DNA from 3 places in the Paenibacillus sp. GbtcB18 genome. Region 3 is predicted to be linked to each of the others. Evidence: predicted binding sites of a transcription regulator. Region 3 holds the regulator's gene; each other region holds the start of a gene.
What was found. Region 3 encodes Rex, which represses fermentation and respiration genes when NADH is low (regulators of the CRP and FNR family bind a similar motif). Its sites were predicted from a motif close to TTGTGAAATATTTCACAA; they were not measured.

Region 1 (9,943 bases), 210 kb from region 3:
CCGGATTTACCGCTTTTGCTTTTTGAACGATAAGCTGGAACTGTTTCTGAACGACTTGCGGATCTTCGCTTTTCGTATCGGTTACGATGTAAGCGTCCGGGTACTGCTCCAGCAGTTGAAGCAGCAGATCGAGATCAAGAGGCGTATATTTGTTCAAAATTTTGTGTCGTTTGAATTCCGCCAAGGTGACAGGTCCGTCTTTAAGATTGTCGGGAAGAGTCGGCTGCAGACGATCGGACAAATAACGGAGCCAATCGTGCCGTGCCGCGAGCTGTCCGTCCGATGTCAAGTTAAGATCGACTTCGAACAGGCGGTGACCTTTTTCGTAATTGACCAGAAAAGCCTCATATGAGTTTGTGAGAGTTTCACCGGAAATTCCGCCCATCGCATGAGCGATCAGGGTCTGATCGGTCCAAGGCCCCGCTTCTTTCGCCGATGCGTGCTGGATAGGCAGCAGCGACAGCGTAAGCAGAAGAGCCAAAACTCCCGTTAAGTGTTTTTTCACTAAAACAACCTCCTTCATGTTATTCATCTTCTGTCTCAATCCCTCAAAACGGTGATTGAGCGCATGACGTACGGGTTGTTAGAAACTAACTTTATTTACCCGGTAAATTTGGAGTGAAACAAGAAAAAAGGCAGGTAAGCTTATATTTTGTCGAAATATGGAATTTTAGTCCTATTATAAAGATCGGATTTTAGGTTTACAAAGAGAGGGAATTGACGTTAAAAATCCCAACTTTTATACAAAATGAAGGATAAGTGAGTATAATTTCAGCTTATAAACAGATGAATAAGTCTAAATCAATAGAAATACGCATAAGTTTATTCCAAAATGATAGAAAGTCGTTTAAAATGGAGATATCCACATATTCAGACACGAAAGAAGATGACTCTCTTGAAATTTTCCGCTGCCCGTTTGAAACTGCTGCTGCAATTATTCGGTTCGTTTGCCCGCATCGGGCCCGTTTCCTTTGGCGGAGGTTTTGCCATGCTGCCCATTCTCGAACGGGAGATCGTGCTGCGCCGCCGCTGGCTGGACGAGGAGGAATTCGGCGAAGTGATTTCGGTCTCGGGAGTCGCTCCCGGCGGAGTGGGCGTGAATGCGGCCGCTTTTATCGGTTACAAGCTCGGAGGTGTTCCCGGCATGCTTGCCGCCGTTCTCGGCATGATGCTGCCTACCTTCGTACTGGTGCTTATACTCGCTATTGGCTTTTCGGCGTTCAGGCAGTATCCTAAAGTTATTGCGGCAATGGAAGGCATTCAGATGGCGGTTCTGGCTCTGATCGCTTACGCGGGATTGAAGCTGCTGCGCTCTTCGGTATTTGACGGCGCCTCGCTGTCTGTCTTCGCAGGTTCTATCGCGGCTCTGCTTCTGACGGGAATCCACCCTCTGCTCGTCATGCTGGTGGGCGTTACCGCCGGCTGCCTGCTGGTGCTGATAAAAGGACATTTCGGCTTCGCCGTTCGCTTCGAGCCTAAAAAACGGAGACGGGAGCGGCCCGCTGACCCGGCCGTTCCCCGCTATCCCGAGCTCGAATGTTATTTCGGCGAAGGCATATAAGGGGGAGTGTCACGATGCTGATTACCCTTTTCTGGACGTTCCTCAAAATCGGAATTCTCTCCTTCGGGGGCGGATTCGCGATGATTCCGGCCATTCAGCATGAGGTCGAGCTGCAGGGGTGGCTGACGCCCGAGCAGTTTTCGGAGGCCGTGGCGATTTCCGGCATGGCGCCGGGGCCGCTGGCGACGAACTGCGCGATTTACATCGGCAAAATGACGATGGGGCTTCCCGGAGCGGCGGCAGCCGTACTGGGCATGGTGCTCCCTTCGGTCGTTCTGATCGCCGCCGTCGCGCGTTTTTTCTATGCCCTCCGGACGCACCGAACCGTCAAAACCGTCTTTTACGGGCTGCGTCCCGTAGTGGCCGCGCTGGTCGTCGTTGCGGCTCTGCGCTTTGGTTTTACTTATTTCCGCGCGGAATGGTGGACCTGGAAAACCGGCGTTTCGGCGGCCATTTTCCTGCTGGCGCTGCTGGGGCTTACCCGTTACCGAATGCATCCGTTGTCCGTTATTCTGCTTAGTGCGTTAGTGGGTGTGGCGATTTATGGTTAACAGTCCGATTTCCGAGCGCATCGGAAACCGCAAACAAAAAGAGTTGTTCGAGCTGATCCGCCAGGGCGGGACGGTCTCCAAGATCGAGCTGCTGGAGGAAAGTGGCTTAACCGTAAGCACACTTACCCGGCTGCTGGATGAACTGTGCGCTCAGGGTCTGATCGCGGAATCGGGGCACGGCCCGTCCACGGGCGGCCGCAGACCGGTTCTTTACCGGATTCAGGCGGACTACGGCTGCGCATTCGGCGTTGATATATCCCGTACTCTCTCCCGCCTCGTTCTGACCGATATGCAGATGAAGGTACTTGAATCAAAGACGTGGGAAATGAAGGAGGGGCTGACGCCGGACGTGCTGCTGGCGTCCATCGCCGACGAAGCGGAAGCGATGCTCCGGCGCAGAGGTTTTTCCCCCGGACACGTGCTCGGCATGGGTGTCGGAGCCGTGGGCCCGGTAAACCGCGAGGAAGGCGTCATCCTGAATCCGCGTTATTTCCCGACGCCCGGCTGGCAGGGTGTACCCATCCGGAAGATGCTGGAGGAGCGGCTCGGGATGCCCGTACTCCTCGATAACGGAGCCAATACGGCGCTTCTCGCGGAATCTTGGTCGAGGCATAAACGCTCGTTCCGTCATATGCTGTATGTACACCTGGGCGTCGGCCTCCGCTCGTCCATGCTCAGCGAAGGGAAGCTCATCTACGGGGCCGTCGATATGGAAGGCTCGATCGGGCAGATGATCATCCAGACGGATGGCGTCGCTCCCCGGTCCCAGGAGGGGAATTACGGGGCGCTGGAGTCTTATGCATCCATTTATGCCGTCGAACGTGAAATACGTGCGCGGCTCAAGCAGGGACGATCCAGTGTTCTATCCGCGCTCGGCAATCCGGATGCGCTTACGTTCCGCGAGATTGTGCAGGCTCTCCACAGCCGGGACCCGTTGGCGGTGGAAGTCATCACGCAGGCCGCCGTCTATTTCGGCATCGGGCTGGCCAATCTGCTTAATATGCTGCATCCGGAGAAGGTCGTGCTCGGAGGACCGCTTATTTCGACGAATGATTTATTCTTCTATACCGCCACACAGACCGCGATAAAGAAAACTTATTATTACCCCGACTACCAGGTGCTATTCAGCAAAGGAAGCTTTGGAGAAGAAGCCCTCGCCATCGGGGCGGCAGGACTGGTTATCCGCCAGCTGTCAGCGATCTAAGGTTGTGGCGGTTCACGATCTCAGAAAAAAAGCCGAGCGCTGATTCGGCTAGATAAGATATCCTTTAATTGGTGGAGTTGATAAAAAAAGGAGAGATCAGACATGGAGAAATTGTTCACTAGCAGTGTATTTACACCTCCGCACGGATTTACGGGTGGAATCGAAGGTCCCGCCTGCGATGCCCAAGGGAATTTGTATGCCGTTAATTATGCGAGAGAAGGCACCATCGGCAAAGTAACGCCGGCAGGCCAAAGCAGCGTGTTCCTGGAGCTTCCGAACGGCAGCATCGGCAACGGGATCCGTTTTACGCGTGCCGGAGAGATGCTGATCGCAGATTATAAGAATCATAACGTGCTGAAAGTAAACATGAAGACCAAAGCCGTTACGGTCTGGGCGCACGGACCCGGAATGAACCAGCCGAACGATATTGCGATCTCGGCTAACGATATTGTTTTTGCAAGCGATCCGAACTGGAGCAACAACACGGGCAATCTTTGGCGGGTGACCCCGGGTAATGTGACGCTTCTGGAGAGCGGGATGGGGACAACCAACGGGATCGAAGTTTCACCGGACGGGAAAAGGCTGTATGTGAACGAATCCGTTCAGCGCCGGATCTGGGTATACGATCTGAGCGAAGCGGGCGCGATTTCCAACAAGCGTCTGCTGATCGAATTTCCCGATTTCGGACTGGACGGAATGCGCTGCGATTCGCAGGGCAACCTGTACAGCACACGTTTCGGGAAAGGAACGGTCGTGAAGATTTCCCCTCAGGGCAACATTCTTCAGGAAGTCGTTCTTCACGGCAAAAACTGTACGAACCTGACCTTCGGCGGTCCGGACGGCAGAACGGTTTATGTCACGGTAGCGGACAACGGCAACGTGGAAAAGTTCCGCACGGACGCTCCCGGCCGATGCCGGGTGTTAAGCGGGGTCGTCCCTTCTTAGACCCCTTTCATCTGAATCAAAAAAAGACTTGGTTCCGTACGCTTCCCCCGGGAAGCGCACGGCCAAGTCTTTTTTTGCGTGCCGTTATTTCAGTTCATTCACTTGTTTGATCGGTGTCGTTTGGATCGGCAGGTTTTTGGAATCGATCACTTTCACCTGCAGGTTGACGGGTTTTCCCGGCTCGATAGCATCTTTCGGTACGACGGCGGAGAGCGATTGGCGGCTCTCGTACGTCGTCTTCAAGGCCTTGTCGTTCAAATAAACGACACAGCTCGGAGCAAAGTTCTTACCGCTGATTTCAACGGAAGAGTCTCCACCGCTGCCTCCGGCCGTACCTTGATGAAGCGGCGATACGCTGTCGATCGACATTTCGCCGTAGCCGAGCGTATATTTCGGATTGATGATCTTGTCGCGGAAGCCGTTAAAGCTGTACTGCTCCCCGAACAGAACATCGTATTGAAGCATCCGGTATTCCGTCACATCCTGCTCGGTTAGCTTCAACCGGTCGTAATGATTCCGGGGCGGGATCATCGGGAACTTTTTGGACAAGGAGAACAGGTAATCCGTATAAGGCGTTCCTTCTTTTTGCGCCAAATTCAAGAGATAAGGCCCGAGGAAGGAAGCGCTCATGTTGAGCTTATCTTGGTGCTTCGGCAAATAGTTATCCCAGACGACCACGGGCAGCGTGTACATCTTATCCAGCACGGCTGCGGAATCGTCATCGTCCTTCAAGTATCCGGTATCTTTGTAAGCCTGGAAGTTATTGCCCATGGCCGGAAGATGGTCGCCGAACAGCATGATGATCGTCGGCTCGCCTTTCTTCTCGTAGTGCTCCACAAGCATTTTAAGCGCGGCATCCGTATTATGAACGCCCTGGGCGAGTGTCTCGATCATGCCCTTCGTTTCCTCTGGGAAATTGCCGCTCGCTTTGATGGTGTTCTGTTTGAATTTATCCGGTGTAAACGGCGCGTGATTCTCCATCGTGTTCGCGAATACAAAGTCAGGGCCGGGCGAGCTGTCGACCTGCTCGATGATTTTGTTCATCACCGCTTTGTCGGTCAGATAAGGACCGTTGTATTCCGGTTCGAAGTACTCCTGGGAAATGAATTTGGAGAATCCGAAGTTCTGGTACACGTTGCGGCTGTTGAAAAACCAGTTATGGAACGGGTTAATGGCCGCCGTCTGATACCCTTGTCTCGCTAAAATGCTGGCCAGTGAATCGACGCGACGGTTCATGTACTGATTGTAGGCGATAGCGCCTTCCGGCAGAAAGCGGATCGAATTGCCCGAGAGCACCTCGAATTCGACATTGGCGGTTCCGCCGCCGAACTGGGGCGACAGCATGTAACCGCTGGAATAGTTCTGCTGGAGATGATGGATGAACGGAACCGGATCTTCACTGAACGTGACGTTCTTCATCCGGGTAGGATCCCAGAAAGCTTCGCCGAGAATGACGATAATGTTCGGTTTTACATTCGGATCTATGTTTGTACGGCGTTCGACCTTCTTCACGAAGTTGTCCATATTCGCCTGGCTGTAGCCCTGGGGAGCATCGATAATGATCTGCTCGATATTCATGACGGTGGACAGCATAAACCCGTTGACATGATAGTTATCGGCCTGGTTCCAAGGAATGGTGGAAATATGAAGGGCGGATTTGATAGGAACCGGTTTGTCAAAATAGACCACGCATGCGAGCGCGATGCCAAGAACACCGAGAACGATGTTCTCTTTCCAGCGGAAGCGGGAATGGGTCCAAGGAACGAAATAGAGCAGCGCGACGCTGGCCGCAAGGAAGACGATAATGCCGATTACGATCGTTTTATCGAACAAACCGTTCAAGTATTGGACGATATCGGTCGTCTCGCTGCTGAGAAACAAATCCCAGGGCAGAAGAGGCACGCCGAGAATCTTGAATTTGATTCCGCTAATAAGGCCGCAGATCAGCATGAAAGCGGCTACGATCCAGAACGCGATGCGGCTCCGGCCGGTCAAAGCGGTAAAAACAAGGAACAGGCAGAAGGTCAGCAAATAGTTCAGCACCATTTCGCCCGGACTGTGCTTGACCCAGGATAGGGCGGCCATTACTCCTCCCCGATTTAAAAACTCAATGAAGACAACGAGCAGCAGGGGCCAAACGAATAAGTGCAGCCGACGCGCTATAAAATGAATACCTTTCTGCATCACAGATCTCCTGTTCATTCAATTTACAAACATTTTACATATGATTTGCTATGCCATTATACCATGTAGAACCAGGTCTCGATACCTAAAACCTTGTAACAAAATCGTTACAATTTCATAAAGAATTTGTGATTCTTATCACATGTGGGTGCTCAGTCCGAAGGTAAGATGAAACCATGAAAAGCTTCATTGACAAAGGGGGATGCCGCTATGGCAAAGCTCGCGCCTGCCAAGGAAAAGCAGGACATTAAGCCCGCTCCGCAAAGCGGGGCGAACGAGAAGGAACCGGAACTGAAAGGCGCTTTCGCATCGGTTATGATTCTGGGCGCGTTTATTCTGATTACCTGGTTCGGCGTATTTGCTCTATATCTTATAAGAAGATAACGGGACAAATGCGCAAAAAGTTCCGCGAATCGGAAAAAAAGAGGGGATATTACATGCATATTCATCGTTTGGAGAAAATTTGGATCGTTTTCGGCATCTCCATGCTCATCGTTTTCCTGTCCGTAATCGGCGTATCGGCGTTTGCGATGGGAATGAACCCGCCGACCGGGCATGCGCACACGATCGATCCGGCGAAGGTCGATTTGACGCCGCCTTTCGATCAGCCTGGCCTCAAAAAAGTCGGGGAGAACGAATACGAAGCCGTTATGACCGCCTTCGCGTTCGGCTACAAGCCTGACAAGATGGAAGTTCCCGCGGGAGCGACCGTGCATTTTATGATCACAAGCAAGGACGTTGTCCACGGGTTTGAAATCCCGGGCACAAATGTAAACATGATGGTGCTTCCGGGTGAAGTGAATCATCTTACGTATAAGTTCGACAAGCCGGGTTCTTATCTCGTGCTCTGCAACGAATACTGCGGCGGAGCCCACGAATGGATGAAAACGACGATTGTCGTTCATTAAACCCACCGGCAGAAAGGAAGTCGTTATGTATGAACGGTACCGAAACGCAACCGGCTCGGCAAGCCGCCGCTGCCTTTAATCCGAAAGACAGCAAGCTCGTTCTCGCTCACATTTTATTCGCTTTCGGCGCTCTTCTTCTGGGAGGTATCGCCGGAGTGCTGCAGGGCCTAGTCCGCGGAGGCATGATCAAACTGCCCGCCGGAATCGGCTATTATCAGCTGCTGACGGCACATGGCGTGCTGATGGCGCTCATTTTTACGACCTTTTTCATTATCGGGTTCCTGTATTCGGGTATCTCCAAAACGCTCGGTGGCGAGCTGCTGCCGCTGCCGCGGCGCCTCGCCTGGCTCGGCTTCGGCCTGATGGCGGGCGGAACGGCGCTGGGAACCGTTTTTATCCTGCTCAATAAAGCGTCCGTGCTGTACACGTTCTACGCTCCTCTTAAAGCATCGCCGTATTTCTACATCGCTTTGACGATGGTTGTCGTCGGCAGCTGGATGAGCGGCTTCGGCATCTTTATCAATTACCGCTACTGGAAGCGGACTCATAGAGGGCAGCTGTCGCCGCTGTTTTCCTTCATGGCGGTCATTACGATGCTGCTCTGGCAGGTCGCGACCATCGGGGTGGCGGCGGAGGTTCTGCTCCAGCTGATTCCTTGGTCGTTCGGCTGGGTCGACACCGTAAACGTCCTTCTGAGCCGCACGCTGTTCTGGTACTTCGGTCATCCGCTCGTTTACTTCTGGCTGCTGCCCGCCTATATTTGCTGGTATACGATTATTCCGAAAGTGATCGGCGGCAAAATATTCAGCGACGCGCTTGCCCGGCTTTCGTTTATCCTGTTCCTGCTGTTCTCGATTCCGGTAGGGTTTCACCACCAGTTGACAGAGCCCGGAATCAGCTCGTTCTGGAAATTCCTTCAGGTTATTCTGACCTTCATGGTCATCGTGCCTTCCCTGATGACGGCGTTCTCGCTGTTCGCCACCTTCGAAACGACAGGCAGGGAGAAGGGGGCCAAAGGCCTGTTCGGCTGGTTTAAGTTTCTCCCTTGGAAAGACGTCCGGTTCTTCGCTCCGTTTATGGGGATGCTGATTTTTATCCCGGCGGGAGCGGGCGGCATCATCAATGCCAGTAACCAGATGAACCAAGTCGTGCACAACACCCTCTGGGTAACGGGACACTTTCATCTGACCGTCGCGACCAGCGTGGCCCTTACTTTCTTCGGAATCACCTACTGGCTGATCCCGGCGATCACGGGCCGGCAGCTGACGCAGAGGCTGCACAAGCTGGGAATTTGGCAGACGATTCTCTGGTGCGTCGGCATGTTCTTCATGTCGGGCTCCATGCACACCGTCGGCCTGCTCGGCTCGCCCCGCCGGACCGCGTACACGACGTACGAGAATCATCCCGACACGGTGCTGTGGATGCCGTACCACGTCGCGATGGCGATCGGCGGCATGATTCTTTTCGTAGCCGTCGTCATGATGATCTATAACGTCGTCGCGCTTATGCGTTCGCCTAAAGGCGAGACGGAGTACCCGATCGGCGAAGTGCGCGATGCATCGGAGCCGACTCCGAAGCTGTTCGAGCGCTGGGGGCTCTGGCTCGGCGTGACCGCCGTGCTGATCCTTGTTGCGTATACGATACCGGTCGCCCAAATGATGGGCGGAGATACGCCGGGCTCGATCCCTTTTGTAACCTGGTAAAAACGGAGAAAGACCGTCTGATGCGCAGATGCCGCGTCAGACGGTTTTTTCGTGCCGCCAAGCGTAAAAAAAGCCGTTTTTATAGGTAGAGGTTTCCCTAGATGGGCATAATCAAAGGTACAGCCCCTTTCAGTTCACGCCACAGAAGCCACGGCACGCGCGAATACGCCGATTTCAAACGGAAGGAGATCTGACCGTATGGACCTCATTTCAGGAGAACCTTATTGGCCTCATATTCAACCGGAAACCGCCCGGTATCCGAAACTCGAATGCGATACCGAATGCGATATTCTTATCATCGGAGGGGGAGTGGCCGGTGCGCTGGCCGCTTACAGGTTAATCCAGGAGGGATTCACTCCTATGTTGGTGGACAGCCGGGATATCGCCGGAGGCAGTACGGCAGTCAACACGGGAATTGTCCATATGTTCAACGATAAAACTTTGACCAGCTGCATTCATTCATTCGGGGAAGAAAACGGCGTCGCTTTTTACAACTTGTGCGGGGAAGCGGTACGGACTCTTGGCGAGATCTGCCGCAAGGAGAAGCTGGACGCCCACTTCAAGCAGCGGGATTCGCTGTATCTTGCTTCGGATGCGAAAGATGTGCCGCTGCTGACGGAGGAATACCGGACCCTGGTGAAATACGGTTTTCAAGTCGAATTTTTAACGCCCGAACGGATCGCGAAGAAGTTTTCATTTACAAAACCCGGAGCCATCCTGACCGGCGAAGGGGCTGCCATTAATCCTTATGCCCTTGTACACGGTTTGATAGCGGCCTCGGCGGCTAAGGGGATGAAGGTGTATACACGCACGGAAATCGTTTCCCGTGTGGATACCAAGGACGGAATCGTATTCACGACCCGGGACCGCGGCAGCATCCGTGCCCG
Region 2 (9,943 bases), on a different contig from region 3:
TCTTAAATGAGCCGGGCGTTTTCCCGTTTTTCAACCCGAATCCGGAAACTTCTTTGATCCGCTTCGTATGAATGGAATATAAGAAAGAAATCCAATGATTGCGGAGGCTGCCATGGAATCGAAGAAAAAGTTCGGAACGGGCTCTACGCTGTTAAGCAGTCTGGGCGTTCTGCTGCTCGTCGGGAGCTACCTGATCTCGGAAAACCCGGCCGGCTCCGAGTCGGCGGGCATTCGCCTGCTTTTTTATACCGCTATCGGTTCGCTCGGCGCAAGCCTTGTGTTGGGTTATGCCGGCATGCTGAGAGAGGAGCGGGGCTTTCTGAAAGTTGCCGTAACGGGGAGCATCTTCCTGATCGCCGGAGCTTTGATTGCAGCCCTGCTGCTGCTTTTTGCCGGTTTCCAAGTGCCTTAGTGCAGCAGCTCGTTATTCCTTGAAACACCGTGCTGTCCCGCTGCCGTGAGCTTCTCCCCAGCCCCGGAACGCGTCTCTTTCTCATCCTCCGATTCGGTGCGGTGCCATCAATACGTGGAGGGGCCGTTTTTGTGACGGAGTGGAGACGCGAATTGCATCCGATTATGGTACAATACAGGCATATAAATCGGTAGGGACTCACAACCTAACAGGCAAAAGAAGGGGATAACAGCTTCATGCGGATCAATAAATTCATTAGTGAAACGGGTATTTGTTCCCGACGTAAAGCGGATGAGCTCGTTCAAGCCGGACGAGTGACCATTAACGGGGCTCCGGCGGAGCTGGGCAGTACGGCCGAGCCGGGAGACGATGTGAGAATCGACGGCAAGCCGCTGGGGACCAAGAAGAAGTCCGTCTATATAGCTTTGAATAAACCGGTTGGCATCACATGCACGACGGAGCGTCACATCCCGGGCAATATCGTCGATTTCGTCCGGCATCCGGAGAGAATCTTCCCGATCGGCCGGCTCGATAAAGACTCGGAAGGTCTTATCCTCATGACCAATGACGGGGATATCGTCAATAAAATTTTGCGTGCGGAAAATAACCACGAGAAAGAATATATCGTCACCGTGAATCAGCCGATCACGAACTCCTTTGTGCAGGGCATGTCCACGGGCGTCCGCATTCTGGGCACGAAGACGAAACCGTGTAAGGTAACCCGCATCAATGACCATACCTTCCGCATCATTCTGACGCAGGGGCTGAACCGGCAAATCCGGCGTATGTGCCAGGCGTTCGGGTATCAGGTGCACCGGCTGCAGCGGGTGCGCATCATGAATATCAAGCTGGACGGACTTCCCAAAGGAAAATGGAGAGACCTGAGCGAAGGCGAGTTTACCCGGCTGATGGAGCTGCTGGATTGAGAGCGGCGGCAGGGCAGGCCGGCATCTTATCTACATCCACAGGAAGAGGTGCGCGATGGAACAGGCGTCCAGTCCCGGTCAGACTTATAAAATCGTAGATGTATGCCTGCTGGCGGGAAAGATTATGCTCCAGAACGGAGGGGAGACGTATCGGGTGGAAGATACGATGACCCGCATTGCGGCCTCTTACGGCCTTCATCATACCCACAGCTTCGTGACCCCGACCGGCATTATCTTCTCCGTGGACGGCAGCGATCCGACCAAGCTGGTCCGGATATCCACGCGATCCACCGACTTGCATAAGGTCACCCTGGTCAACGGACTCTCCCGCAAAATAAGCAACGGAGAGCTTGACCTCCAGGAAGCGCATAGGCTGCTTCTCAAGGTGGATAGGGCTAATCTGGCCTACCCCGTGGCCCTTCAGATTGCGGCGGCAGCCGTATCCAGCGGCTGTTTTACGATCATGTTCAACGGGGGATGGCCCGATTTTCTTCCGGCCGTCGTCACAGGCGGTCTGGGCTTTATCGGGTTCCTTATCTTTCACCGGTATGTGCTGATCAAATTTGTAGCCGAGTTTCTGGCTTCCTTCATTATCGGCATGCTGGCCTCTCTGTTTATATGGACAGGGCTCGGACAGGAGCTGGACAAAATCATCATCGGCTCCGTCATGCCGCTAGTTCCGGGGCTGCTGATCACGAACGCCGTGAGGGACTTGATGGCGGGCCATCTCGTGTCCGGTTTGTCCAAGGGCGCGGAGGCGTTCTTGACGGCGTTTGCCATCGGTGCCGGCATCGCGGTCGTCTTTTCATTTTATTAACGGAGGAATCCTCAATGATTGCGCAGCTCGTGACGAGTTATATCGCCTCCGCCGCCTTCGGCATTATTTTTAACGTTCCAAGGAACACCTTGATCCAGTGCGGTTTCGTCGGGATGATGGGCTGGCTCGTATACGTCGCTCTTGTGCGGAGCGATACCAATGCCATTGTGGCCACCTTGGCCGCGGCGTTCTTCGTGACGGTGATATCCCGGGTTTTCGCCCGTCTCTACAAGACTCCCATTATCGTTTTCAGCGTGGCGGGGATCATCCCCCTCGTTCCGGGAGGCATGGCCTATGATGCGATGCGTTCTTTCGTGGAAAATGACTATAATCTTGCCGTTCAGCTCGCCGCCAAAGCGTTTATGATTTCGGGTTCGATTGCCGCCGGACTTATTTTTTCCGAGGTGATGAACCAGCTTTTTAAAAGGCCGAAGACCTAGCCCGGGCAAGAAAAGATTGCCGCCTTTGGTGCCGCAACCGAGACCATCCGTTGAGTACATGCGGGTGGTTTTTTCTTGTGAGCAGGGCTTCCGTCTTTTCAGAAGGGCGGACTTTTTCTTTTCGCCGGATATAACTCATGAAAAAGCAAGTAAAGAAAGAGCGGCAGGGTCATACTACCTCCAAAACCGAGTGAAAGGTCGGTGCGCGCCCATGACGATTTTTAGCCCCTCCATTCTGCCGGAAGAAAAAGCTCCGCCCCATGCGGCCGACTGCAGCTTGTGCGAGCTGGCCGATCAGCGGCAGCGGGTCGTCTGGGGAGAAGGGAACCCGGATGCAAACATTGTGCTGATCCTGGACAATCCGGGCGCCCGGGAGAACCGGGAAGGCGACCCGTTCCTCTGCGGAACGAGGGAGACGCTTCAGCTTGGCCTGCATGAAGCCGGTCTAGACATCAAGTCCGTGTATGTCACGTACCTGCTCAAGTGCCGGCCGGTCAGAGCCTATGACAAGCCTGCGGCAAGAGCCGCATGTTTTCCTCATTTGAAGGCCCAGCTCGGAGCCAAAAACCCGCGAATTTTGTTCGGATTCGGGAACACGGTCGTCCAAACCTTGTTTGCGGACGAGGAGAAGGATGTCAAAGGATTAAGGGGCGGCTGGCATACGGTACTGGGCCTGCCCGCAGCTTTTACCTACCACCCTCTCGCGGTCCGGCGAAGGCCGGTTTTGATGAAATTTTTTCTCGAAGACTTGACTCTTCTGGCAATAAAATCCGAGGAGTTATTGGAATAAACAAGCATGTATACCTGCTTAAGGAGCAGGGGTGCGAAAAGAAGTGATTTTTGTCACAAATTATTCACATGTCTAAAAAATTGTTTTTCTCTTGTCAGCAAGACGGAGGTATAATAGGAGTACATAGGGTTCCGTTTCGACCTGTTCGACATTTTTCCCGATCTTGCAAGTGATGGACTCGCAGCCAAGAAAAACCTTCTTCCTTTTATGTGAAAAATGTTACAATCTTATCAGGCCGCGTGGTTCATTTATCACGAATAGGGAAACTTATGCGAAGACAGAAGACGTCTCGATGGCTAGGCAGGGATCGAAAAATAAACGGGCTTCTATTTCAAAGCAAAGGAGGACGTTAGCTTATGTCAGAAACATCCAATCAAACCCCAAGCACTACTGAAAAAAGGGAAACCCAGGATGTCCTTGATCAGTTGATGAAGCCAGAGGTTCAGGAGTCTTTAACCGTTCTCGTGGAGAATCTGCCGAAATTGGCGGAAATGGTTACGATTCTTACCAAAGCTTACGATTTGGCTCAAAGCGTTGCGAGCGACCAAGTTCTGATCGACGACCTCAAAGGCGGTATGAACGAGTTTGTTAAGCCGATCACCGAGAAAGCCAAAGGCGTAGCTGCGGCTGCAATCGAAGCAAGCGACCGCGCTCAAGCGGAACATTCCACGATCGGACTGTTCGGACTTCTCAAAATGCTGAAAGACCCGCAAGTACAAAAGACATTCCGTTTCGTACAGGCATTCTTGGATGTTCAAGCCGAACGGCAGCAACAGCGTTAAATCATAAGGTAAGCTGAAACAAGAATGGAGGATGAGTATGTCCAAGCATATTTTGATCTTAGGTGGCGGTTACGGCGGCTTGCTCAGCGCACTGACAGCCCGTCAACACTTGACTGCGGAAGAAGCTACGATTACGGTTGTTAACCGTTTTCCTACGCATCAAATCATTACCGAGCTGCACCGCCTGGCTGTAGGTAATCTGCACGAGAAAGCAGTTGCCCTGCCTCTGGAGAAGCTCCTGCGCGGTAAAGACATCAACCTGGAAATCGGCACGGTCGAAACCATTTCCGCGGACAGCAAGCGCGTCATCCTGTCGAACGGCAAATCGTTCGATTACGACAAGCTCGTCGTTGCCCTGGGCAGCGAAACGGCGTTCTTCGGCATTCCTGGCCTCCAGGAGCACAGCTTCACGCTGAAATCCGTTAACGACGCCAACCGCATCCGCGAGCACGTGGAAGCACGGATCGAAGCTTACAGCCAGACCAAGAACAAAGCGGACGCGACATTCGTAGTCGGCGGCGGCGGTCTGACCGGTATCGAGCTTGTGGGCGAACTCGCCGATATGCTGCCTGGCCTGTGCCGCAGCAAAGGCGTCGATTTCAACGACGTCTCCCTGTACTGCGTAGAGGCGGCTCCTTCCATCCTGATGGGTTTCCATCCGGAACTGATCGAGCGCGCTACGACAAGCCTGCAAAAACGCGGCGTAACGTTCCTGACGGGCGTTGCGATCACCGAAATGCAGGAATCCGTCGTTTCCCTGAAAGACGGAAGCACAATCGAAACCAGCACGCTCGTCTGGACGGGCGGCGTACAAGGCACTCCGGTTGTCGCTAACTCCGGCATCGAAGTGAACCGCGGCCGCGCGACGGTTAACGAGTTCATGCAATCCACGTCCCACCCGGACGTATTCCTTGCAGGCGACTGCGCGGTCGTATTCCCGGCCGGTGCCGAGCGTCCTTACCCGCCAACCGCACAGCTGGCATGGCAGATGGGCGAAGTGGTCGGTTACAACCTCTTCGCGGCACTGGAAGGCGCTCCGATGGACGTCTTCACGCCTGTATTCTCCGGTACACTCGGAAGTCTGGGCCGCAAAGACGGAATCGGTTCGATCGGCGGCAACCAAACCCGCCTGAAAGGCCTGCCTGCAACGCTCATGAAAGAAGCAAGTAACATCCGTTACCTGTCTCACATTCATGGCCTGTTTGCACTGGCTTACTAAGAGCGGTCCGGAATTTTTCCGGAATCAACCGGTCTGAACCTAAGTCCCGGCATTCTCCTTTGGGAGAGTGGCGGGGCTTTTTTCATGTTTTTGAGGGAAGAAGACTTATCCGGTGCCGCAAAAAAAGCCCGTTTAAAGAGCGGAAACGCTTCTTTAAACGGGTTATATGAGGGGCGGGGCCCAGCCGCTGCGAAGGCCTGTTTTATTTAATCGCGAGCTGATCGCCGGTTACGGTTACGTCAGCCTTCAGTATCTTGGAGAAGAAAGATGCGGGCACGTACATGTTGCCGTCTTCTTTGATGACAGCCGCTTCGCCAAGGGAGATCGGCGCCATTTTGTTGATGGTATACGCATCCTTATTCTTGTAGACACTTGTCCACACCGCACCTTTGGACAGTTCGGCAGCCCATTGCTCCTGGTTCCACTTAAGCTGGAAGCCCAGCTTCTCGGCCGTAACGCGGAGGGGAACCATGGTGGTGCCTTCCGCTGTGGTGTAGAGCGAGCCCTGCTTCGCCGACAGCACTTCACCGCCCACTACGAGACTCGAGGGTGCGGAAGAACTGCCTCCTTGAGCGATAGGGATGGAGAACTCCTGGATGCCTGCGGCATAAGGGGCAATATCGTACGGCGAGAACACGATTACCGCTTTACCGTCCCTAATCTGGAAGGACTGCGTATCGGTAATGCCGGAGAACGCGTCTTCGAAGAAATCATCCGGATGCTTGGCGATTTCCTGACTGATCTGTTTGTCGATAATCGCTTTATAATTGTCCCCGAATAAGTCTTTCAGCTCAATCTTCTGAGCTTCTTCCGCATTCAGGACGTTATAGGTATCCACACGCGGCATCCCGTGAGCACCCCCCGTATAAACGGAAGTTGCTACCCGCAGAGACAGACGGTTCGCGTCTTCCTGGCCGCCCGATGCGCTTACTTCAGCTATCAAATCGACCGAATAAGGCATTGCCAGCTCGCTTGCGGAACCGTTGGCGGCAGCCAAATCACGTTGAGCCTGCGTGCGCACTGCCTCCACATCTTTCATGGCATGCCGGTAAATAATATCGTTAAGTTCGTCTTGGTATTGCGTATCTTTCATTCCCTGTATAACGGGAAGCTGAAGATTGACGCTCAGTTCGGGGGAATCTTCCTTTATTTCTTTGGTTGTCACCTGTACAGCTCCGTTTTTAACGGAAGCTTGTGCGGATACGGGTTCCGCCGCAACAGAAGTGGCTGCAGGAGCCTGTACCGCGCTATTCGCGTAAGAAGTTCCGGTTGAGGCCGCCAGCAGACAGGAGCCTGCCAGGCCAAGAGTCAGAAGTTTAAATGATTTTTTCATACTAAGTATCCCTCCTAGGTTGTCCGGTTTTATTATAGGCACCCCTTGGATCAAGGTGGGTTACAGAGAGGTAACATTACCCATCTGTAGCCAAACTGTAACCGGATTTTAACTTTTTTGAGGGTAGGGACGAAGTGTTTGTGATGATGGAACGTAAGACTGCTTCCGGTGTCTTTCTCCTTAAAGATGCAGCATTCGGAAACAAAAGTTCAATGGAGCAATCTGGAAAGGACATGCTATAATCGGTTTTATGGACTTTGAATAGTGGTGGATTTTCAGACCACGGCGCAGCTTCCCGAAAGGGGGTGAGGCCCATGGTCGCACTTGTGGCGTTTTATGACGTACTGCGCTGGACCGTAACGTTACTGAGCCTTGTGCTCGGTATCCGTAAGCTCTATCGCTGGGCGCGTCGTAAATTCCGGAACAAGCGAAAAAACCACCGCTAAGTAGGTTCGGAGCCTAAACGGTGGTTTTCGCTTGCATTACATTTAGTTGTGCTTGCGCGCCGTGGTGTTCCACAGCCTTTCGGGTCCTAAAGAGTTTTCACCGCGCCAACGGTGAAGGCTCTTTTTTAGTATAGATAGCAAGAAGAAACTTCATACATTAAATGTATCTTACGTTAAACGCAGTGTTATACATAGTATAGCATAATTTTTGGAAAGAAAAAAGTTGGTTGAATGTGCAGTTCATATATAAGATCACCTTTGTTGCGGGCATAAATTGACTTGAACGAGAAGTATAATATCCCCCGCCCTTGTCGATTCTTCATAAACAGGCTGTTAAAGCCCGGTTGACAAAATCGACAACCTGTAACTATAATAGTTACATCAAGGAAAGACATTTACTACGAAATCATGATCGGGAGGAATCCGTTATGAAAATAGCTATTATCGGCGCAAGCGGCAAAGCCGGCAGCCGTATTTTGAAGGAAGCCCAGGAAAGAGGGCATGAGGTTACCGCAATTGTGAGAGACGCGGCTAAAGTAAATGCGGAAGGCGCAGCCCTTCTGGAAAAGGACGTGTTCGACCTGACCGCGTCCGATCTGAAAGCATTCGATATCGTCGTTAACGCTTTCGGAGCGGCCCCGGGCCAGGAGCATCTCCATGTAGATGCGGGCAACGTGCTGATCGAAGCTCTGAAAGGCGCGCCGGAGACGAAATTGATCGTCGTCGGGGGAGCGGGCAGCCTGTTCGTGGACGAAGCGAAAACGACGCGCGTGCTGGAAACGCCGGATTTCCCGTCCGCCTATTTTGCAACGGCATCAAATCAAGGCAAAAACCTGGAGATTCTGCAAAATACCGAAGGAATCAAATGGACATTCGTCAGCCCGTCCGCCATCTTCGCGCTCGGCAAAAGAACCGGGCAGTACCGTACGGGCAAGGATAACCTGCTCGTTAACTCCAAAGGCCAAAGCTATGTGAGTTACGAAGATTATGCAGCCGCCGTTTTGGATGAGATTGAACAGCCGAAGCATGAAAATGAGCGTTTTACTGTCGTATCCGAATCTTAAATAGATGTCAGAACCGCCCGTGCACTGTGCACCGGCGGTTTTTTGCTTTTGCCGGGAATACGTAAAAAAGAGAAGCTCGTGAATTTTGAAAAGGAGGGGAGTATGGTGGATAATAGAACTATTCCCTAGTGGTTTACTTATCGTTTACGAGGACGGACAGGTGAGACAGAATGCCCATTTCGCGAAAATATATAAGCAAGTACTGGAAGCCCTTCAGCGCCGCGGTCGCTTTTCTGACATTGGAAGCCTTATGCGATCTCACGCTGCCGACGCTGATGTCCAAAATCATCGATGTGGGCGTAGCGGGCAAACAGATGGATTACGTGTGGCGGATGGGCGGCATTATGCTGCTGGTAACCGCGCTGGGGGCCATTTCGGCATCGGTCCGCAATGTGGTCTCAAGTCATGTCTCGCAGAAGTTCGGGGCCGAGCTGAGGTCGGATTTATTCCGCAAAATCCAGTCCCTGTCTTTTGAAAATATCGACCGGTTCGACCGGGCTTCACTGGTCACCCGGTTAACGAACGACGTTACGCAGGTTCAAATGTTCGTGAACGGCTTGATGCGCGTATTCGTCAAAGCGCCGCTGCTCTGCATCGGAAGCTTGATTATGGCGGCCCGTCTGAATCCGCCGCTCTCCGTTATTCTGGCTGTCGTCGTTCCCGTGGTCGGCATCCTGATCGCGATCAATATGAAGGTGGGCTTTCCTTACTTTATCAAGGTGCAGCAGGCGCTCGACAGGGTTAATGGGATTATACGGGAATATTTGTCCGGTGTCAGGGTCGTCAAAGCCTTCAACCGGTTCGATTACGAAGTCGGTAAGTTCGGCCGAGCGAACGAAGAGTACCGTTCCCGGTCGGTTACAGCCATGAGGGTTATGTCGGCCTTTAACCCGGGGATTACGCTGACCGTTAATTTCGGGATTGTGGCTGTCCTATGGTTAGGCGGTCTTCGTGTAGACCAGGGCCAGATGCAGGCCGGGCACATTATCGCTTTCGTCAATTACATGACGCAGATTTTGTTCTCGCTCATGCTGATTTCCATGGTGTTCAACATGTTTGTGCGTGCGCGGGCTTCCGCGGGCCGGATCGCTGAAATTTTCGCGGAGGAAACTACGATGGCTGCGCAAACTCCGGCCACAGCTGCATCCGCAGCCAACGGAAGCTTGGGAAGCTCCGCAGATAAGCCGGCATCCGGCACGCTGACCGGAGTCCGGACCGACGCGCATACGTGGGCGCAGCCTCGCTCCGTGGCTGATCCGGCCCGTCCGGGAGGCTTTGCTGCCGTCGGCCCGAACCCGGTCGCAGCGCCTCCGTCCGCTCGGCCTGCCGGAGGCAGCGTCGAGTTCGAGAACGTCACGTTCTCGTACGAGGGAGCATCCGGCGAGCCGGTGCTGAGGCGGGTCACCTTCTCCTGCGAGCCGGGACAAACCGTCGGCATCATCGGCTCCACGGGCTCCGGCAAAAGCACGCTCGTCAGCCTCATTCCCCGGTTCTATGACGCGGTGTCCGGAACCGTCAAGGTAAACGGTACCGACGTCAGAGAACTGGAGCCGAGCCGCCTGCGAGAGAAGATTGCCGTCGTGCCCCAGAAAACCGTGCTGTTCACCGGCACGGTGGCCGACAATCTCCGCTGGGGCAAAGAAGACGCCTCGCCGGAGGAGATGGAGCATGCGGCCCGGATGGCCGAGGCCCACGAGTTCATAGCCGCTTCGCC
Region 3 (9,943 bases):
GGTCTGTCCAAAGGCGTGAAGATGGAAGGCGGCGCGGAAATCGCCCATGCGGTTAAAGCATTGACCCAGGCGGGTGTTCCTGTCGTCGGCCATCTCGGATTGACGCCCCAGTCGGTTCACGTGCTGGGGGGTTACCGCGTGCAGGGCAAAAATTCCGAACAGGCCCGCAAACTGATGGAAGACGCCAAAGCACTGGAAGAAGCAGGCGCAATCGCGATCGTACTGGAATTGGTAACGGAAGAACTGGCGGAATGGATCACAAGCAAGCTGTCCATCCCGACGATCGGGATCGGTGCGGGAGCTTCCTGTGACGGCCAGGTTCTCGTTTTTCACGATATGTTAGGCTACGAGCCGGACGCGCCGGCCAAAAAATTCGTTAAAGCTTACGCGCAGGTCGGCCTGGCCATCCGCGAAGGGATCGGGCAGTATGTGGCCGAAGTGAAGGGCCGCAAATTCCCGGCCGAGCAGCACGGCTTTAAAGGAGACAACGAAGTTCTCCAGTATTTGTACGGAACGGCCGTTAAATAAACGGTTATCCTAGCTTTAGTCCCGAAGGAGAGAGAGACGTTGGAAGTTATTCAAAGCGTAGCCTTGCTGCGCAGCACGTTGCAGCAGAAAAAATCCGGGATCGGGGCGTCCCTTAAAGCCCCGGTTGGTTTCGTGCCCACGATGGGCTATCTTCACGAAGGGCATTTGAGTCTGATCAAAGCGGCCCGCGAAGTGAGTGAAATCGTCGTGCTCAGCATTTTCGTCAACCCGCTTCAGTTCGGTCCTACCGAAGATCTGGACCGTTATCCGCGGGATACCGAGCGTGACCTGAAGCTGGCGGAAGAAGCCGGCGTGGACATCGTTTTTCTACCCCAGGTTGAAGAAATGTATCCGGGACCGGTCAAAACGACCGTTTCGGTATCGGGCATCACTTCGGTGCTCTGCGGCGCTTCACGACCCGTGCATTTCGACGGGGTGACTACGGTCGTTGCCAAGCTGCTCAATATCGTTCAGCCCGATAAAGCTTTCTTTGGGCTTAAGGACGCGCAGCAGGTTGCCGTCGTTTCTCAGATGGTGCAGGACCTGAACATGAACGTGGACATTGTCGCCTGCCCCATTTTGCGCGAAGAAGACGGCCTGGCCATGAGCTCCCGGAACGTATTCCTGAGCAAGGACGAACGCGAACAGGCACTGGTTCTGAGCCGCTCATTGAAAGCTGCGGAAGCCTGGGTGCGGGAGCACGCTTCATTCCGGGCCGAAGACCTCCGCGGCGCCGTAAAAGCCGTCATCGAAGAAGCTCCTCTCGCCGATATCGATTACGTGGAGGTTTTGACGTACCCGCAGCTGGAGCAGCTGGAAGCGGTGGAACCCGGCGTACCCGTGCGGCTCATCGTCGCACTGGCGGTCAAATTCGGCGCCACGCGGCTTATCGACAACACTATTTTAACCCTGGGGAAGTGATCGCATGTTCAGAACTATGATGAAGGCCAAAATTCACCGTGCGACGGTGACCGAGGCGAATCTTAATTATATCGGAAGCATTACGATCGACGAGGATCTGCTGAATCAGGTCGATATGCTGCCCAACGAGAAGGTTCAGATCGTTAACAACAACAATGGGGCCCGCCTGGAAACGTACATTATACCGGGTCCGCGCGGAACGGGAGTTATCTGCCTTAACGGTGCCGCGGCGCGGCTCGTGCAGACAGGCGACACCGTTATCATCATTTCTTACGCGATGATGACGGAAGAAGAGGCGCGGCGCCACAAGCCGACCGTTGCCATCATGGGAGAAAACAATAAAGTCGCCCAACTGCTAAAAGAGGAAATGCATGCAACCGTACTGTAACGTCTGGCACCCTTAAAGAACTTGTATGAAAAGCCCTTCGGCAACGCAGAATGAGTGTACGACAGCAAAGCCGAAGGGTGGGGGATGCACAGTGTTCAAACATTTGTTCGCCACGATGAATGAAGTGTTGGATGAAATTTTGCTTCAGTTGCCGAATGCAAAAGGTGCGTTAAAAGCGGAACTTGAAGAAGAGCTTGGGGCCCTGAAGGCCATTAGTGACGATTGTATCGAGCACTGGCTCCTCTTTGAGGAGAAGCTTGGAAAAACCCTGTCCGTCGGAAACGCGTCCGTCACGTCCTCATTAGCCTCAGCCGCCGATTCGAATCAGCTGCAGAACTTGCCGCAGCCTGCCGAAGAGGCTCAGCCACATTCGGCCGAAGGAAAGGATGCGGTGGAGTTTATCCGCGGACAGGGGTTTTATATGCTGCTTATGTATGAGCAGGCAACCCGGGAATTCGAGGCTCTGCTCACGCGCGAACCGGACTTTTTACTTGCGAGGGCTTATCTCGCCATGGGATATCTGCGCCAGGGAGATAACGAGGAAGCCGCCCGACACTTTACCCTTCTTCTGGCACTCACCGAAAATAAACAGATGAAAGCCATCTCTTATAATGCGATGGGCTGCATTCAATTTCAGAACCGGAACCTGGAACAGGCGCTTGAGTATTTCAAAAAAGCCTACCATGCCGATCCGGACTGCTTGGAGCTTTTTTCCGCATCGAACGAATAAAAAGAAATAAGAACGAATGATCTCCTTATTTGCGGAATTGACAAACTAACTTCCCCTCTGGACCTCTAAATGTGGTATGCTTAGGATAGAAGCTGGAGAAAGGAAGAAGGCTTGAACTTATGAAATTTGCGGTTTTGGATTTTGAAACGACTGGAACGGGCCCGGCTGACGATATTATTCAAGTCGGTCTCGTTATTATAGATGATATGGAAGTAACCGACAGGTATACTTCCCTGGTAAATCCGGGGATCAGTATACCTTCTTCGATTACGGAGCTTACGGGCATTACCGACGAGATGGTGGAGCATGCCCCTAAGGTCGACGATATTATGGCGGAGATGTATCCGCTGCTTTTTGACTGTGTTCTCGTGGCCCATCATGCTTCGTTCGATCTCGGTTTTTTACAGCGGGCCCTGCGCAAAACGGGTTACCCCGATTTTACCGGGCGTGTGTTGGATACGATAGACATGCTGAGAATTGTGTTTCCTTCTCTTCCGACTTACCAGCTCGGCATGGTGGCTTCGGCCTTCGGCATCGAACACGAGCGGCCCCATCAGGCCGACAGCGATGCGGACGTTACGGCGGAAATCTGGACGATGAGTCTGGACAGGCTTCTGTCCCTGCCCCTATTGACGGTCCAGCGGCTGGCTCAAATCATGCCGGCCGAGACGAGCGATCTCGGCTGGTTTATGTCTGAAATCGCCCGTTTCAAGGAACAGCAGACTCCCTTGGACCAGTCGATTCACCAGTATTACCGCCAATTCGCGCTGAATGTGCAGGACTGGGGGGACGAAGATCCGGTACGCGACGAGAACGATGTGCTGGAATTGAGCAACTCTTTTGAAGACGTTTACGATCAGGTCAAAGAAGCTTTGAAAGCGAAGTTCGAGCATTTCGAAAGCCGCGAAGCCCAGGAAATCATGATTCATGAAATCGAGGAAGCCTTTCAGAACGACCGGCACCTCATGATCGAAGCCGGCACAGGCACGGGCAAATCGCTCGGATATTTGATCCCGTCTCTCTATTACGGGATTAAGAATGACGAGAAGGTGGTCGTCAGCACGCATACGATCAACCTGCAAGAGCAGCTGCGTGAACGGGATATTCCGCTACTTCACGACATTTTCCCGGTAAATTTCAAAGCGTCGGTTCTCAAAGGCCGCAGCCACTACTTGTGCCTCCGCAAGTTCGAGAACCGCATCTCCATGCAGGAGTTCGATACGGGCAAGGAGGATGCCATTACGGCCGCCCAGATGGTCGTCTGGCTGAGCCAGACGCAGACCGGCGACGAGGAGGAACTGCATTTCGGGAACAAGGGGGCCGCTTTCTGGCATACCGTATCCAGCGATGCGGAGTCGTGTCAGAACCGGCACTGTCCGTGGTTCAAAAAATGCTTTTATCACCGTGCGCGCCATGACGCCAACAATTCGGACGTCGTCATTACGAACCACTCGCTGCTGTTTACCGATATGAAGGCCGAGAACCGGGTGCTGCCGGCTTATAAGCATCTCGTTCTGGACGAGGCCCATCATTTCGAAGAAGTGGCTAGCAAGCATCTGGGCAAGGAGCTTCACTACCTGGGGCTCACGAATCAGCTTCTCTGGCTGTTTAAGGACAGCCGGAACGGACAGCTGCCGGCGCTTCGCACGAAGCTTCAGCGGTATGACGACGATTACCGGGCGGCTACCTGGATGAACGGAATCGACAACCTTTTCCCGAAAACTTTGCTCATCAAGGAAGCTTGGGACTTACTCTGTGAAAAGTTTTACGAGCTGCTCCAGACGAATTCCGAGCCGGGCCAAATCGACCCCGGTTCCCTGGTGGTGCGTCTGAAAAAAGAATCGCTTCCTTCGAACTGGAGCGATTTCACGGATCTCGAGGAGATTTTGGAACAGCACATCCAAGAAGTGTATAAATCCGTGGATTCGCTCGTGCAGGATTTGAAAGAAGTGCAGGAAGAATACGACGTCCAGAGCTTCGTAACCGATCTCGGCGGCGTGGCGAAGGAACTGCAGGCAGCGAAGGAGACGCTCCGCTTCTTTATGAAGATGGCGGACGATAACTTCGTTTACTGGGTAGAAGCGGGGACGTACAACAAAAGCCGTTCGATCAACCTGATCTCCGTGCCGATGGACGTAAGTCCGCTTATCCGCGAACATTTCTTTGACAACAAAGAGAGCGTTATTCTCACATCGGCCACCCTCTCGGTCAATAAATCGTTCCAGTATTCGGCGGATCAGCTGGGGCTGAAACTGCCGGCCGAAGCAGAGGAGAATCCGAAGCTGAAAACCGTCCAGCTCCCGTCTCCGTTCCAGTACCGGCAGCAGGCTCTTGTCTGCATACCGCGGGACTTCCCGATGATCCGGGGCCGCAGCGGCGAAGAGGAGTTCCTCAAAGCGCTGACGGAGTCGCTTACGGATGTGGCCGTGGCTACGCGGGGGAGGATGCTCGTGCTGTTCACTTCGAACCGGATGCTGAAGCTTGCCCACGCGGTTCTGAAGGAGAATCTCCGCCCGCACGGCATCCATGTGCTCGGCCAAGGGGTGGACACCGGCAACCGCAGCAAGCTGACTCGGCTCTTCCAAGAGCATAAAGCGTGCGTGCTGCTCGGCACGAGTTCATTCTGGGAAGGGGTGGACATTCCCGGAGAAGCCTTGACTTGTCTGGCCATCGTACGGCTGCCTTTCCAGCCGCCGAACCATCCGCTGGTTGAAGCGAAGAGCGAAAACCTGAAAAAACGGAATCAGAACCCGTTCATGAAGCTGTCGGTGCCTCAGGCCGTCATCCGATTCAAGCAGGGCTTCGGCCGACTTGTACGCAGGGCTTCGGACAAAGGGATTGTGCTGATTTACGATACGCGTGTCATTGAGACGCAGTACGGGAAGCACTTTCTTTACTCCCTGCCGGGACCGAAGATTGAGCATATGCCTGTAGAGCGCATCGTACCGAGAATTCAGGAATGGATGGGAGAGAATTCGCTTGAAGTCACTTAAAATATCCGAGGCGGTCGTCAAACGGCTGCCGATCTATCTGCGTTTTCTTAATGAACTATCAAAGAAAAACGTATTAACGGTTTCGTCCCAGGATCTGGGGCAGAAACTGAATCTGAACCCGGCCCAAATCCGCAAAGATTTGGCTTACTTCGGTGAATTCGGTAAGAAGGGGATCGGTTACGATGTGACCTATCTTATCGAGAAGATCCGGCAGATTCTGAAGCTTGACCGCCAAATACCGGTTGCCCTCGTGGGAGCCGGTAACCTGGGGCGGGCGCTGTGCAACTATAACATCTACTTGCGCGATCAGATGAAAATAACGGCGATTTTCGATTCGTCGCCGGACAAGATCGGCCAGGTCATCAATAACATGAGCGTTCTGCCCATGGAGCATCTGGCCGATGTTATCCGGGATTCCAGCATTCGAATCGGCATCATAACCGTTCCGGCGCCGGAAGCGCAGAATGTCGCCAACCAATTCGTAAAGGCGGGGATCGAAGCGATTCTGAACTTCGCTCCGTCTATTCTGAAAGTACCCGAGGAAATCCGCGTGCATCATGCGGACTTTACGGCAGAGCTCCAGAGCCTGGCCTATTACCTTCCGGAATGAGCAAGTGAGGGTTTTGGTCTTGAAAACCAGAAAAACCGCTATATGGGCCGTTTGGGCCGTATGGCGGTTTTTTAATGGAACTCGCTATTTGATTTACATGTTATACGAAGAACTTAAACAACACGGTGTACAGCACGTAAGACAGAATGATGCTGATCGGAATCGTAATGATCCAGGTAACGATCATGCGCGTTACGGTACCCCATTTCACCTCATGAAACCGGAGTACGGAACCCGAACCGATGATCGCGGAGGAAATCACGTGAGTCGTCGAAAGCGGCATCCCCATGTGCGTGGAGGTCTGAATCACGATGGAGGAAGTCAAATCCGAAGCGAATCCGTTGATCGGCTCGATTTTGATCAAGTTTTTGGAGATCGTCTTGATGATCTTCCAACCTCCGATCGAGGTACCGAGACCCATTGCGGTCGCAGCGGCGATTTTCACCCACAACGGCACATCCATGGTTGTCTGGGCTCCGGCAGCGACGAGTCCGAATACGATAATGCCCATCGCTTTCTGAGCGTCGTTCCCCCCGTGGGAGAAGGACAGCAGCCAGGCGGACAGGATCTGGAAGAACTTGAAAACACGGTTCAGCTTCGAACGGGATTTGTTGCCCGTCAGGATGACCAGGTATTTGATGATCGTCATGATGATATAGCCGGCCACAAATGCGACAATCGGCGAAAGTACCAGAATCAGCACGATCTTGCCGAGACCGCCCCATTTGACGTAGTCGGCTCCCGCCCCGGCCAGCACGGCTCCGACAATGGATCCGATGAGGGTATGGGAAGAAGAGGATGGAATGGCAAAATACCAGGTAACCAGGTTCCAGATGATGGCGGAAAGCAAGGCCGCGATGACGATAAATTCGCCGTGGTTGATCTTGGACGGGTCCGCGATTCCGCTGCCGATCGTCTTGGCCACTTCCGAAGAATACAAGGCACCGACGAAGTTCAAACATGCGGCGGATATAATGGCCACTTTCGGGCTCATCGCACGCGTAGAGATCGAAGTCGCTACCGCGTTGGCCGTATCGTGGAAACCGTTGATGAAGTCAAAGGCAAGAGCGAGAAAAACGATCGCAATCAAGGTAATAAGAACTGTTGTCGTCATGAAATCCTCCTAAACTGCTGGGCTTACGAGTAGCGCAGCACGACGCTTTCCAAGATGTTGGCAACGTCTTCACATGCATCGGTGGTCTGTTCGAGACGTTCATAAAGTTCTTTAAGCTTGAAATCTTCGTAAGGATCGCGTTTGGTGATAAAAATTTCACGGATGCCTTCGCGCATCAGGCGGTCGGCTTCGTTTTCAAGCGCATTGATTTCAACCGTATGTTGCGGGATCTGCATGTACTTCTTTTTGGAAAGAAGTTTGAAGGCATCGAGCATATGTTGGCAGCTGGACACGATCACGGCGGAGAATTCCTGCATAACCTTGTCTGTCTGGCTGATGTTGAGATAGTCAAAACGTGCTGCTGTCGCTTCAATGCCGTCCAGTACGTCGTCGAGCTTGGAAGCCAGCTCCATAATATCTTCACGGTCAAGCGGAGTGATAAAGACTTTGTTCAGCTCTTTAAAGATTTCGTGGGTGATCTGATCGCCTTTGCTCTCAATGTCTTTGATCATCTGGAAAAAGTTTTCCGGAATTTTATCTCCCATCATCGCGTTTCTGAACATCTGGGATGCATGGAGTGTGTTTTCTGCCGCCCGTATGAGCAGGTTTAAAAAATCGACGTCTCCTCTTTTACTGCTAAAAAGCGATGCCATTACGGTTCCTCCTAGTGATTCGATTGTAAAGATTCCGTGAAGTTAAGTTTAATGTATGTAGAATTTTGTAGCTTAAACTCACAAACTTAAAAATATCATAACATTTCCCCAGAAAGCAATCACTGGTTGAGCGTTTTTTCAATTGTTTGCTTCGCTTGATTTTAAACAAGTGACGTTGTACATTGAAAAGATAAGAATAACTGCCGATTTCGGCGGATTTATACGGAATGAGGGCTAACGGATGAAAAAAACGATTATCATAAACGGCTTGTTCGTAACCGGGGACGCCGCCGCTCCCGTAATCGAAGGCTGTATGGTTATGGAAGGGAATCAGCTTACATATATAGGAAAGGATGCGCCGCAACCGCTGGAAACTTATGACGAAGTCATTCGCGGGGACCGCAAGCTCTACATGCCGGGCCTCGTTAATACGCACGGCCATGCGGCGATGACTTTGCTGAGAGGCTACGGAGACGATCTCGCCCTCCAGGTATGGCTGGAGGAGAAGATGTGGCCGATGGAAGGCAAGTTCACGGCGCAGGATGTGCGCTACGGAACGCTTCTGGCCATTCTGGAAATGATCAAAGGCGGCACGACGACATTTGTCGACATGTACGACCATATGAACGAAGTGGCCCAGGCCGTATCAGACTCCGGTATGCGTGCGCGCCTGACCCGCGGTGTCATCGGACTGTGTCCGGCCGACGTTCAGGAAGCCAAGCTCCGTGAAGCGATCGCATTCGCGAAGGACTGGAACGGTGCCGCGAACGGACGCATTACGACGATGATGGCCCCGCACGCTCCTTACACGTGCCCGCCGGATTATATCGAACGGTTTGTCCAGGCCGCCCACGATTTGGACCTGCCTATTCATACCCATATGTCCGAGACGTTAAAAGAAGTGGAAGCCAACGTGGAGCAGTACGGCGCACGACCGGTCGAGCATCTGGAAAAGCTGGGCGTTTTCACGCGCCCGACTCTCGTTGCGCACGGCGTTCACCTGACGGATGAAGAGATCGCCGTTCTTGCCAAATACAACGTCGGGGTTTCGCACAATCCGGGGAGCAACTTGAAGCTTGCCAGCGGTGTTGCCCGCGTTCCCGAGCTGCTCAAAGCCGGCATAAACGTGTCCCTCGGCACAGACGGTGCCGCGAGCAACAATAACCTCGACATGTTCGAGGAAATGCGGCTTGCCGCCCTGATCCATAAAGGCGTATCCGGCGATCCGATCGCAGTGCCGGCCGCAGCCGCTTTAAGCATGGGCACATCGATGGGCGCGCGCTCCATCTGGCTTGACGATATCGGCACGCTCAAGCCGGGCATGAAGGCCGATTTTATCGCGCTGGATATCGACCAGCCTCATTTTCTGCCTCGTACGGATTATGTTTCCCATATCGTCTATTCGGCATCCGCCCATGATGTGGTAGATGTGTGCGTAGACGGCAGTTGGATCGTACGCGGCCGCGAATGCCTGACACTTGACGAAGAGAAGATTAAACGGGAATTCGAATCGTGCTTCGCCCGTTTGACGAGCAGCTAGTCTTCAGCAGGAGAAAGGAGGGAACGGAATGCTTAAAAAAGCCATTTGGATCGGGCTGTTTGTCGTGCTGACTTCGGGGTTCGGCATTAACCGCTTTTACGTGAACGTGCAGGCGAACCACTGGGAAAGGAATTCCGAGGCCGTTCAGGCGGCTTATGAGAAAACGACGATGACCAAGGCTAACCGGGTCGAAGCTTTTCACGGAGCCCGCTCCTATGAAGTCGTGTACGGGGAAGACAAGCTCGGCAACGGGCTGATCGTCTGGGTGCCGCTCAAACAGGACGGAACCGGTCTGGCCATCGACGAGATTCATACGGAAATGACGGCCGAGAACATAACGGAAGAAGCCGTGCGAGCAATCATGGCGAAGAAAAACGCCAAGCTGGATATTCTGCGCATCAATGCGGGCGAATTCAAAGGGAAGTATGTGTGGGAAGTCTTTTATAAAGACGAGCAGGACCGGGCG

Region 1: the regulator Rex is predicted to act here: its motif matches at 6,572-6,589, upstream of KVT34_RS00325 (cytochrome c oxidase subunit 2A).
Region 2: the regulator Rex is predicted to act here: its motif matches at 3,593-3,610, upstream of KVT34_RS20805 (DUF1641 domain-containing protein).

What each region holds. Positions count from the first base shown of each region.
Region 1 is NZ_JAGXJX010000001.1:62,605-72,547, forward strand. Features, by position in the region: gene KVT34_RS00295 (phosphatidylinositol-specific phospholipase C/glycerophosphodiester phosphodiesterase family protein) at 1-505, opposite strand, end outside; gene KVT34_RS00300 (chromate transporter) at 887-1,561, shown strand; gene KVT34_RS00305 (chromate transporter) at 1,576-2,112, shown strand; gene KVT34_RS00310 (ROK family transcriptional regulator) at 2,105-3,316, shown strand; gene KVT34_RS00315 (SMP-30/gluconolactonase/LRE family protein) at 3,419-4,261, shown strand; gene KVT34_RS00320 (sulfatase-like hydrolase/transferase) at 4,346-6,445, opposite strand; gene KVT34_RS00325 (cytochrome c oxidase subunit 2A) at 6,656-6,829, shown strand; gene KVT34_RS00330 (cytochrome c oxidase subunit II) at 6,883-7,353, shown strand; gene KVT34_RS00335 (b(o/a)3-type cytochrome-c oxidase subunit 1) at 7,383-9,056, shown strand; gene KVT34_RS00340 (NAD(P)/FAD-dependent oxidoreductase) at 9,255-9,943, shown strand, end outside.
Region 2 is NZ_JAGXJX010000007.1:242,882-252,824, forward strand. Features, by position in the region: gene KVT34_RS20780 (hypothetical protein) at 113-412, shown strand; gene rluF (23S rRNA pseudouridine(2604) synthase RluF) at 649-1,338, shown strand; gene KVT34_RS20790 (threonine/serine exporter family protein) at 1,394-2,155, shown strand; gene KVT34_RS20795 (threonine/serine exporter family protein) at 2,170-2,595, shown strand; gene KVT34_RS20800 (uracil-DNA glycosylase) at 2,807-3,385, shown strand; gene KVT34_RS20805 (DUF1641 domain-containing protein) at 3,742-4,167, shown strand; gene KVT34_RS20810 (NAD(P)/FAD-dependent oxidoreductase) at 4,205-5,386, shown strand; gene KVT34_RS20815 (stalk domain-containing protein) at 5,589-6,719, opposite strand; gene KVT34_RS32450 (hypothetical protein) at 7,034-7,165, shown strand; gene KVT34_RS20820 (NAD(P)-dependent oxidoreductase) at 7,594-8,229, shown strand; gene KVT34_RS20825 (ABC transporter ATP-binding protein) at 8,400-9,943, shown strand, end outside.
Region 3 is NZ_JAGXJX010000001.1:271,892-281,834, forward strand. Features, by position in the region: gene panB (3-methyl-2-oxobutanoate hydroxymethyltransferase) at 1-528, shown strand, start outside; gene panC (pantoate--beta-alanine ligase) at 568-1,449, shown strand; gene panD (aspartate 1-decarboxylase) at 1,454-1,837, shown strand; gene KVT34_RS01425 (tetratricopeptide repeat protein) at 1,929-2,567, shown strand; gene dinG (ATP-dependent DNA helicase DinG) at 2,660-5,560, shown strand; gene KVT34_RS01435 (redox-sensing transcriptional repressor Rex) at 5,547-6,170, shown strand; gene KVT34_RS01440 (inorganic phosphate transporter) at 6,271-7,284, opposite strand; gene KVT34_RS01445 (DUF47 domain-containing protein) at 7,308-7,937, opposite strand; gene KVT34_RS01450 (amidohydrolase) at 8,179-9,477, shown strand; gene KVT34_RS01455 (cell wall elongation regulator TseB-like domain-containing protein) at 9,506-9,943, shown strand, end outside.